2 regions of the Klebsiella grimontii genome follow, and region 1 is predicted to be linked to the other one. Evidence: predicted binding sites of a transcription regulator. Region 1 holds the regulator's gene; the other holds the start of a gene.
The links. Region 1 encodes PurR, which represses purine synthesis genes. Its sites were predicted from a motif close to CANGCAAACGTTTGCNTG; they were not measured.
Positions count from the first base shown of each region.

Region 2: ACE3MN_RS24840 (NCS2 family permease) is a predicted target of PurR. The motif match lies at 2,665-2,682, and genes of this name have one in related genera.

Region 1 covers NZ_CP169721.1:2,427,701-2,432,306, forward strand. Annotated here, with positions in the region: gene cfa (cyclopropane fatty acyl phospholipid synthase) at 1-640, opposite strand, end outside; gene punC (purine nucleoside transporter PunC) at 939-2,123, opposite strand; gene punR (DNA-binding transcriptional activator PunR) at 2,235-3,146, shown strand; gene purR (HTH-type transcriptional repressor PurR) at 3,165-4,190, opposite strand; gene ACE3MN_RS11535 (YnhF family membrane protein) at 4,487-4,576, shown strand.
Region 2 covers NZ_CP169721.1:5,300,748-5,305,353, reverse strand. Annotated here, with positions in the region: gene ACE3MN_RS24860 (EAL domain-containing protein) at 1-619, shown strand, start outside; gene soxS (superoxide response transcriptional regulator SoxS) at 604-933, opposite strand; gene soxR (redox-sensitive transcriptional activator SoxR) at 1,018-1,476, shown strand; gene ACE3MN_RS24845 (glutathione S-transferase family protein) at 1,735-2,403, shown strand; gene ACE3MN_RS24840 (NCS2 family permease) at 2,792-4,141, shown strand; gene ACE3MN_RS24835 (Na+/H+ antiporter) at 4,288-4,606, shown strand, end outside.

The DNA.
Region 1 (4,606 bases):
GGTCCGCGCAGCGCTCCTGCGCCATTTTCTGCTGCTCTGCAGAGATGGTAACGCCCACCACGCTGACCTGGTAGTTTTTGGCCATGTAGTAAGCCAGCCCGCCCCAGCCGCAGCCGATATCCAGCACCCGCATACCGGGCTCAAGCTCAAGTTTACGGCAGATCAGATCCAGTTTAGCCTGCTGCGCGTCATCGAGAGTTTCCGCGTCTTTCCAGTACGCGCAGGAATACTGCATATAAGGGTCGAGCATGCGGCTGAACAGATCGTTGCCTAAATCATAATGCTCTTTGCCGACAATCCAGGACCGTTTTTTACTTTGCAGATTGAATAAGCGTGCGCTGGCGATACGCAAGGTATCTTTGAAATGATGGGGAAGCTGATTTTCCAGTCCGGCGCGTAAAACTTTATGGAAAAAAATATCCAGCCGTTCACAATCCCACCAGCCGTCCATATAGCTTTCGCCGAGCCCCAGCGACCCCTCCTGCAAAACGCGCTTAAAAAAGAGCGGGTTTTTAATCCGTAGATCGGAGGGCGCAGGACCATTAATTTCGATGCCCGCACGGCCTAATAATTCAGCTGCAATTCGGTACCAATCATCATTTGGTACACTGACTACTTCTTCTATACACGATGAACTCATAGCTTCTCCATCACGCCCAAGTGATCAGAACCTTAAAACAGCGTAGACGCTTTTTTGGCTTTGTGAGAAATCTCACGGTTAATCCGTGAGGCTGCTATCCGACGTAGAACAGAGGAAGGGAGGTAACCCTTGCCGAAAGGCCTTCCATGGTGAAACGGGATGCATCCTGCTCCCGTTAAATCAATTAATCTTTCTATTTATGTGATGCCGGATCCAGTATAGGCCGCTAAAAACACGCTTTCAACAAAAATATCTTAGCAAGCTAATTACTGGATTCTATAACTATCAGTAGAATAGCTTACGCATGTGACGATTCTGTTGCCGGATGCGCGGCTTTATACTGCATGCGGTAGCCTATGCCGGCCAGCACGATGGAAACCAGCATCACGCTGGTGGTCGTTTGCAGCGGCGTGGCAATCAGCGTGGAGACCAGCAGGCTGGTCAGGAAGCAGAGGCCAAGCTGCAGAGTGTTTTGCAGCGCCGCGGCACGGCCGGTCGCCTGCGGGAATGGCTTCAGGGCCTGCGCGACGACGATAGGATAAATACCGCCGTTCACCACCGCCATGGCGCAGAACGGAATCATCAACCCAACAAGCGTCGCGTTCTCCTGCAGGCCAACCAGCCAGGTGGCGGCGACGCTGACGGCGAAAATCGCCAGCAGCCAGGGAAGAATTTGCTGCCCCTGCCATTTTTGTAGCGCCGTGCGGCAACCATAACCGCCCACCAGAAACGCGATAGTCTGCGGAACATAGCTCAGGCCAATAACGGTCGGACCGTAGCCCATGTCATGGAGGATAAACGGCGAGCCCGTGAGCCAGGCGAAAAAGCTGGCGGAACAGGCGGCGTAGATCAGCACGTTACCGCTATATTCCCGCGAGCGCAGCAGGGCGAGGAAGGTGAGCTTCTGCTGGACGCTGACGATCGGTTTATTCGCTGGCTTCAGGCGCAGGGCCGGCAGCATCAGCAGCAGGGTAATGGCGAACAGAACGGCAAAAATGGCCTGCCATTCGAAGTGGACCAGCAGCCAGCTGCCAAGCAGCGGCGCCAGCGCCGGCGACAAACCAACCAGCGGCATAATGGCGGCGAAAATACGGTTGGTTCTTTGCGCAGGGTAATAATCGGTTACCATTGCCTGCCAGGTCACCGCGGCGGCGCAAACCCCCAGAGCCTGGATAAAGCGCAGCGCCAGCATCAGGCCGGCATCGCGCACCCACAGCATCCCCAGGCAGCCGACAGCAAAGATAGCCAGACCGCTCAGCAGCACCGGCTTACGGCCATAGCGATCGGAAATGGGGCCCCAGAAGAGCTGCCCAAGCGCAAAGCCCGCCAGGAACAGGCTCAGGCTGGCGCTGACTGAGGCGGCGGAAGTATTCAGATCCTGTTGCATGGCGGCGAAAGCCGGAAGATACATATCGGTGGCCAGAAAGCCCAGTACGCTGAGGCCAGCCAGCCAGACTAAAAATCCTTTCCCAGGTTGTTGCATAACATTCTCTTTTTATTGTGCAGGTACGATGGCGCAGAGTGTAGGGAGTGCATTAAGGCTTGTGAAACGCTAATATTTGTCAGATGAGTTCAAAAATTTTGCAGGCAGAAAATGTGGTCTGAATACTCGCTTGAAGTTGTCGATGCTGTCGCCCGCAACGGCAGCTTTAGCGCCGCCGCCCAGGAACTGCACCGCGTACCCTCGGCCGTCAGCTATACCGTACGTCAGCTGGAGGAGTGGCTGGCGGTGCCGCTGTTCGAACGCCGCCACCGGGATGTGGAATTAACGCCGGCCGGCGTCTGGTTTTTACAGGAAGGGCGATCTGTTATCAAAAAAATGCAGATCACCCGCCAGCAGTGCCAGCAGATCGCCAACGGCTGGCGCGGGCAGCTCTCCATCGCGGTTGATAACATCGTTAAACCCACGCGTATGCGGCAGATGATCGTTGATTTTTATCGCCATTTTGATGACGTCGAGCTGATCGTCTTTCAGGAGGTGTTCAACGGCGTCTGGGATGCGCTCGCCGACGGTCGCGTGGAATTAGCCATCGGCGCGACGCGCTCCATTCCGGTAGGGGGACGCTACGCCTTCCGCGATATGGGGATGCTGAGCTGGGACTGCGTCGTTGCGAGCCACCATCCGCTGGCAAAAATGGCGGGGCCTTTGAGCGATGACGTGTTGCGCAACTGGCCGTCGCTGGTCAGAGAGGATACGTCACGCTCGCTGCCGAAGCGGACCACGTGGCTGCTCGATAACCAGAAGAGGGTAGTCGTGCCGGACTGGGATGCTTCTGAAACCTGCCTCTCCGCCGGACTGTGCGTCGGTATGGTGCCCGGGCATTTAGCGCGTCCGTGGCTGGATAGCGGCGAATGGACGGCGCTGGAGCTGGAGAACCCCTTCCCGGATGCCGCATGCTGCCTGACGTGGCAGCAAAGCGACGCTTCGCCGGCGCTGCTCTGGTTACTGGATTATCTTGGCGATAGCGAAACGCTAAACCGGGAGTGGCTGCGGGCGCCGGAATAACCGACGCCGCAAGCAGGGCTAACGGCGATAATCGACAAACGGACCATCGGCCACGGAACGGCGCTCGACCAGGCGCGGATGGACTTCAATCGACTGCGAGACTTCACGCTTATTGACGATACGGTCCAGCAGCATATTAAAGGCCGCTTCGCCAAGAGAGTCCTTAGGCTGATGAATGGTGGTCAGTGCCGGGCTAAAGTAGCGGGCGTTGCGCACGTTATCATAACCGATCAGCGAAATATCCTGCGGCACGCGCAGGCCCATTTCATCCGCGGCGCAGATGGCGCCCATCGCCATAATATCCCCGCCGCAGAAGATGGCCGTTGGGCGAGGGTGCTGGGCGAGAATTTGCTGCATGGCGCGGTAGCCGGATTCCGGCTCGAAATCACCCTGTACAATCCAGTTTTCCGGGACGTTAATCTGCGCCTCTTCCATCGCTTTCATAAAACCCGCCAGCCGGCCTGCGCCGGTGTTACGCTCCAGCGGGCCGGGGATCACGCCGATGTCGCGATGGCCGCGTTCAACCAGGTAGCGTCCGGCGATATAGCCGCCCTCGAAGGCGTTATCGACGACCGAATCGGTAAAGTCGGCTTTTGCCTCGCCCCAGTCCATCACCACCATCGGGATATGGCGATACTCTTCCAGCATGCTTAACACCGATTCCGGATACTCGGAACACATCACCAGCAGGCCGTCGACGCGTTTCTGCGCCATCATTGACAAATAGGCGCGCTGTTTCTCCGGGTCGTTCCACGCGTTGCCGAGGATCAGGGTGTAGCCCTTCTGGAAACAGCTTTTCTCAACGGCTTCGATAATCTCAGCGAAATAGGCCGCTTCGCTGCTGGTCGCCAGCAGACCAATCGACTTGGTGTGATTGACCTTCAGGCTGCGGGCAACGGCGCTGGGGGAGTAATGCAGCTCTTTTATTGCCGCCCATACCGCATTGCGCGTCTCTTCCGCAACAAAACGGGTTTTGTTAATCACATGTGACACTGTTGTAGTGGAAACGTTTGCGCGCTTCGCTACATCTTTAATAGTTGCCATTACTTCTCACTCCAGACCTTGACCTGATCGTCTGTTTATCGGTACGTAAACGTTTGCCTGTACACACCCTGACGCCAAAATTGAGCATGGCATCACGTCGGGAAAACGACACAGAACGACAGGAAGGGGTCAATGGCCGATACGCTTTCAAATTAGCGTGGGATTTTGTCCGATCTTGGGGCAAAGGGGAAGAGTAAAAATGTGCATCACTCTAAATCTCGGAAGATTTTTACGCTATTCTGTGTAAAAATGAGCAAGCTCACTTTTCATGTGGGGATAATCAGGGGGAAAAATTGATGGATACAAATTTAAAGTTTTCGCTGACAACAACGATTATTGTTTTGGGTTTGATTGTTGCCGCAGGTTTGACCGCAGTACTGCACTAGTTCTGCGATAAGGGAGGGGCCGCTCTCCCT
Region 2 (4,606 bases), 2.8 Mb from region 1:
GATGATCGCGCAGGTCACCGACTATGTGATAGAAGAGGTTTTTGCCGATCTTGGCGAGTTTCTGGCACGGCAGCCGCATCTGTACGTGGCGATTAACCTTTCCGCTTCCGATTTCCATTCTGCGCGCCTGATTGAGAACATCAACGAGAAGATCCGCCGCTACGCGGTCAAAGCGGAGCAAATTAAAATTGAAGTGACCGAACGCGGGTTTATCGACGTGGCGAAAACGACGCCGGTGATTCAGGCGTTCCGCGAGGCGGGATATGAAATCGCCATTGATGATTTCGGTACCGGGTACTCCAACCTGAACAACCTCCATGCGCTCAACGTCGATGTCCTTAAGATAGATAAATCTTTTGTCGACATGCTGACGAGCAACACCACCAGCCACATGATTGCCGAGCATATTATCCAGATGGCGAACAGCCTGCGCTTAAAAATCGTGGCTGAAGGCGTCGAAACGGCAGAGCAGGTCGCATGGCTCCAAAAGCGCGGCGTGCAATACTGCCAGGGATGGCACTTTGCGAAAGCGATGCCGCCGCAGGAGTTCATGCAGTGGCTGGCGAATGACCGCATCAGCCTCTGCCCTTATCAGCAGCCTTATCAGGCAGAAATTTGATGGCGATAGGCGGTAGGCGTACGGTCAAATTCGCGGCGGAACACCCGCGAGAAGGTCTGCTGCGACACGTAGCCGAGATCCATCGCGATATCAAAAATAGGACGTTGGGTGGTTCTTAGCGCTTCCGCGGCGAGCAGCAGGCGGCGCTGGCGAATGTAATCTCCCAGCGTTTGATGCATCACGGCGCGGAACATCCGCTGTAGATACCATTTCGAGTATCCCGATTTTCTGGCGACTATATCAATGTTAAGTGGTTGATCGATATGTTCATCAATCCATTCAATAAGCGTTTGGATAATATCCTGATGGGACATAAAGCGGCCTCTCTCAATTCTCGATTCGTCGTTTTGTCTGCGGGCGAGTATAATTCCTCAAGTTAACTTGAGGTAAAGCGCTTTATGGAAAAGAAATCACCCCGCATCAAAATGCTGCTGACGCCCGGCGAAGTGGCAAAACGAACCGGCGTGGCCGTCTCCGCGCTGCACTTTTATGAAAGCAAAGGGCTGATCCACAGCCAGCGCAACGCGGGCAATCAGCGGCGCTACCGGCGCGACGTCCTGCGCGCTGTGGCGATCATTAAGATTGCGCAACGTATTGGTATCCCGCTGGCAACCATCGGCGACGCGTTCGGCGTACTGCCGGAAGGGCATAACCTCAGCGCTAAAGAGTGGAAGATGCTGTCGTCCCAGTGGCGGGAAGAGCTGGACCGGCGCATCCATACCCTGACCGCGCTGCGCGATCAGCTCGACGGCTGCATCGGCTGCGGCTGTCTGTCGCGCCGCGACTGTCCGTTACGCAACCCGGGCGATAAGCTGGGCGAAGAGGGGACCGGCGCGCGATTGTTGGAAGATGACTAAAAAAACTAAAGCGCCACAACAGGGCGCTTTAGTTGTTTTCCGGTCTTGGTCTTTCGCTCTATCCCGCTGGTACGCAGGAGGGTTTCCCCCGACGTCGGCTCACCTCAGTATTACGCAATCTTTGATGGAGGTTCCGGTTTGCGCCGACACTTTAAGTGTGGCTCTTTTCTCTGAATTTGCCTCTTCCGTTTGCCGAAAAATTCCCGTCATTCGCCGCCTGTTCCTATAGTTAATTTGAACAAACAGCGGGAGAGGCCCATGTTAACGGTACATCATCTCAATCAGTCACGATCGCAGCGCGTATTATGGGCGCTGGAAGAGCTGCAGCTGCCTTATCAGGTTGTCTCTTATCAGCGGGGAAAGGATATGCTCGCCCCGGCGGAATTAAAAAGCGTTCATCCGCTGGGCAAATCGCCGGTTGTCGAGGATAACGGCCATATTCTGGCGGAATCCGGCGCCATTCTGGAGTATTTACAGGAAACCTATGATAGCGCCCGGCGCTTAAAGCCCGAGTCGGTGGAAGATAAGCTGCAATATCGTTTTTGGCTGCACTACGCCGAGGGTTCGCTAATGCCCCTGCTGCTGATGAAGCTGGTATTTGCCAGCCTGGGTAAACCCCCGGTGCCGTTTGGCATGCGCACGTTGGGCAATGCGTTGGGCAAAGGGGTGCAAAAGGCGTGGCTTAACCGTCAGCTGGAAACCCATGCCCGCTTTATTGAGGCGCACCTTTCCCGCCAGCGCTGGTTTGCCGGCGCGGAGCTAAGTATGGCCGATATTCAGATGAGCTTTCCGGCGATGGCGCTGCTGGCGCGCGGCGGCGTGGATGATTTACCGCATCTGACGCAGTGGGTTCAGCGCGTAGAGCAGCGCCCGGCCTGGCAGAAGGCGATTGAGCGCGGGGGGCCGTTTACCTTACCCGGCGAGTAAACTATTACTAAAGCCGATGACCGACGAAAATTGCTATCAGCGCAATACAAAAATGTTACCGGATTGCGCATGGACGATAACGTTTGCGCATCGGCTGGTTATTTCCTGAACGTCATAAGCGAAATTTAGCGAAATACGACAAACTTCAGTTGAAAAGGCCCGTCTAAAGGCTGGATAATCGTTTGCCTTTTTATTTTGCTCATCATTTCCTCTGCTAACAGGGGGGAGCAAAGTCATTCTTCACACCGTATTGGATGCGCGGAGTTAAACGTTTGCTTTTCACAGCCCCTGGCGCTGCGATGTAGCACAAGGAGATCGCGTTTAACTGGCAGTGGATGGTCCACCACGCATCCAGACGAACGATAAAAATTCTCAGGGGAAGTTTTCTATGTCTACGCCTTCTGCGCGTACCGGCGGTTCATTGGACGCCTGGTTTAAAATTTCTGCTCGCGGCAGCACCGTGCGTCAGGAAATCGTTGCCGGTCTTACCACCTTTCTGGCGATGGTCTATTCCGTCATCGTGGTGCCGGGTATGCTCGGTAAAGCGGGTTTCCCGCCGGCAGCGGTATTTGTCTCCACCTGTCTGGTTGCCGGCGTCGGCTCGCTGGTGATGGGCCTGTGGGCGAACCTGCCGCTGGCGATTGGCTGCGCCATCTCGCTGACCGCGTTTACCGCCTTCAGCCTGGTGCTGGGTCAGCAGATCAGCATTCCGGTCGCGCTGGGCGCGGTCTTTCTGATGGGCGTGCTGTTTACGGTGATTTCCGCAACCGGTATTCGTAGCTGGATCCTGCGTAACCTGCCGCAGGGCGTGGCGCACGGCACCGGGATTGGTATCGGCCTGTTCCTGCTGCTGATTGCCGCCAACGGCGTGGGCCTGGTTATCAAAAACCCGCTGGATGGTCTGCCGGTGGCGCTGGGTCATTTTGACAGCTTCCCGGTGATTATGTCGCTGATCGGGCTGGCGGTGATTATCGGCCTTGAAAAACTGAAAGTACCGGGCGGTATCCTGCTGACGATTATCGGCGTCTCGATTATCGGCCTGATCTTCGATCCTAACGTCCACTTCACCGGGATTTTCGCCATGCCGTCGCTGAGCGACGATAAAGGCAACTCGCTGATCGGTAGCCTGGATATCGTGGGCGCGCTGAACCCGGTCGTGCTGCCAAGCGTGCTTGCGCTGGTGATGACCGCGGTGTTTGACGCCACCGGTACTATCCGCGCGGTGGCCGGTCAGGCGAACCTGCTGGATAAAGACGGGCAAATTATTAACGGCGGCAAAGCGCTGACCACCGACTCCCTGAGCAGCGTTTTCTCCGGCCTGGTGGGCGCGGCGCCGGCGGCGGTGTATATCGAATCGGCTGCCGGTACGGCGGCGGGCGGCAAAACCGGCCTGACGGCAGTGACCGTTGGCGTGCTGTTCCTGCTGATCCTGTTCCTCTCGCCGCTCTCCTATCTGGTTCCGGCATATGCCACCGCTCCGGCGCTGATGTACGTCGGCCTGCTGATGCTGAGCAATGTGGCGAAAATCGATTTCAACGACTTCGTCGACGCGATGGCGGGCCTGATTACCGCGGTCTTTATCGTGCTGACCTGCAACATCGTGACCGGTATCATGATCGGCTTTGCGGCGCTGGTGATTGGACGACTGGTGTCCGGCGAATGGCGTAAGCTAAACCTGGGTACGGTGATCATCGCCGCGGCGTTGGTTATCTTCTACGCTGGCGGTTGGGCGATTTAACTTTTCCTGCTAACAACGGGCGGCTTTGGCCGCCCGCTTAATTTTTAAGCCACATCCTGTTTCCTTTTGCGTTAATCTGAGTAGCGTATTATGCCGAGACATGACGCCTCAGATGTAAAAAAAGAAACGCAGCAAACAGGGAACACATGGAAATATTCTTTACCATACTCATCATGACCCTCGTGGTCTCTCTCTCCGGGGTGGTTACACGCGTACTGCCCTTTCAGGTTCCACTCCCCTTAATCCAAATCGGCATCGGCGCGCTGTTGGCCTGGCCTACCTTCGGATTGCATGTCGAATTCGACCCTGAACTCTTTCTGGTTCTGTTCATTCCGCCGCTGCTTTTTGCCGACGGCTGGAAGACGCCGACCCGCGAGTTCATTGAGCATGGGCGAGAAATTTTCGGTCTGGCGCTAGCGCTGGTGGTGGTGACGGTGGTCGGTATTGGCTACCTCATCTACTGGA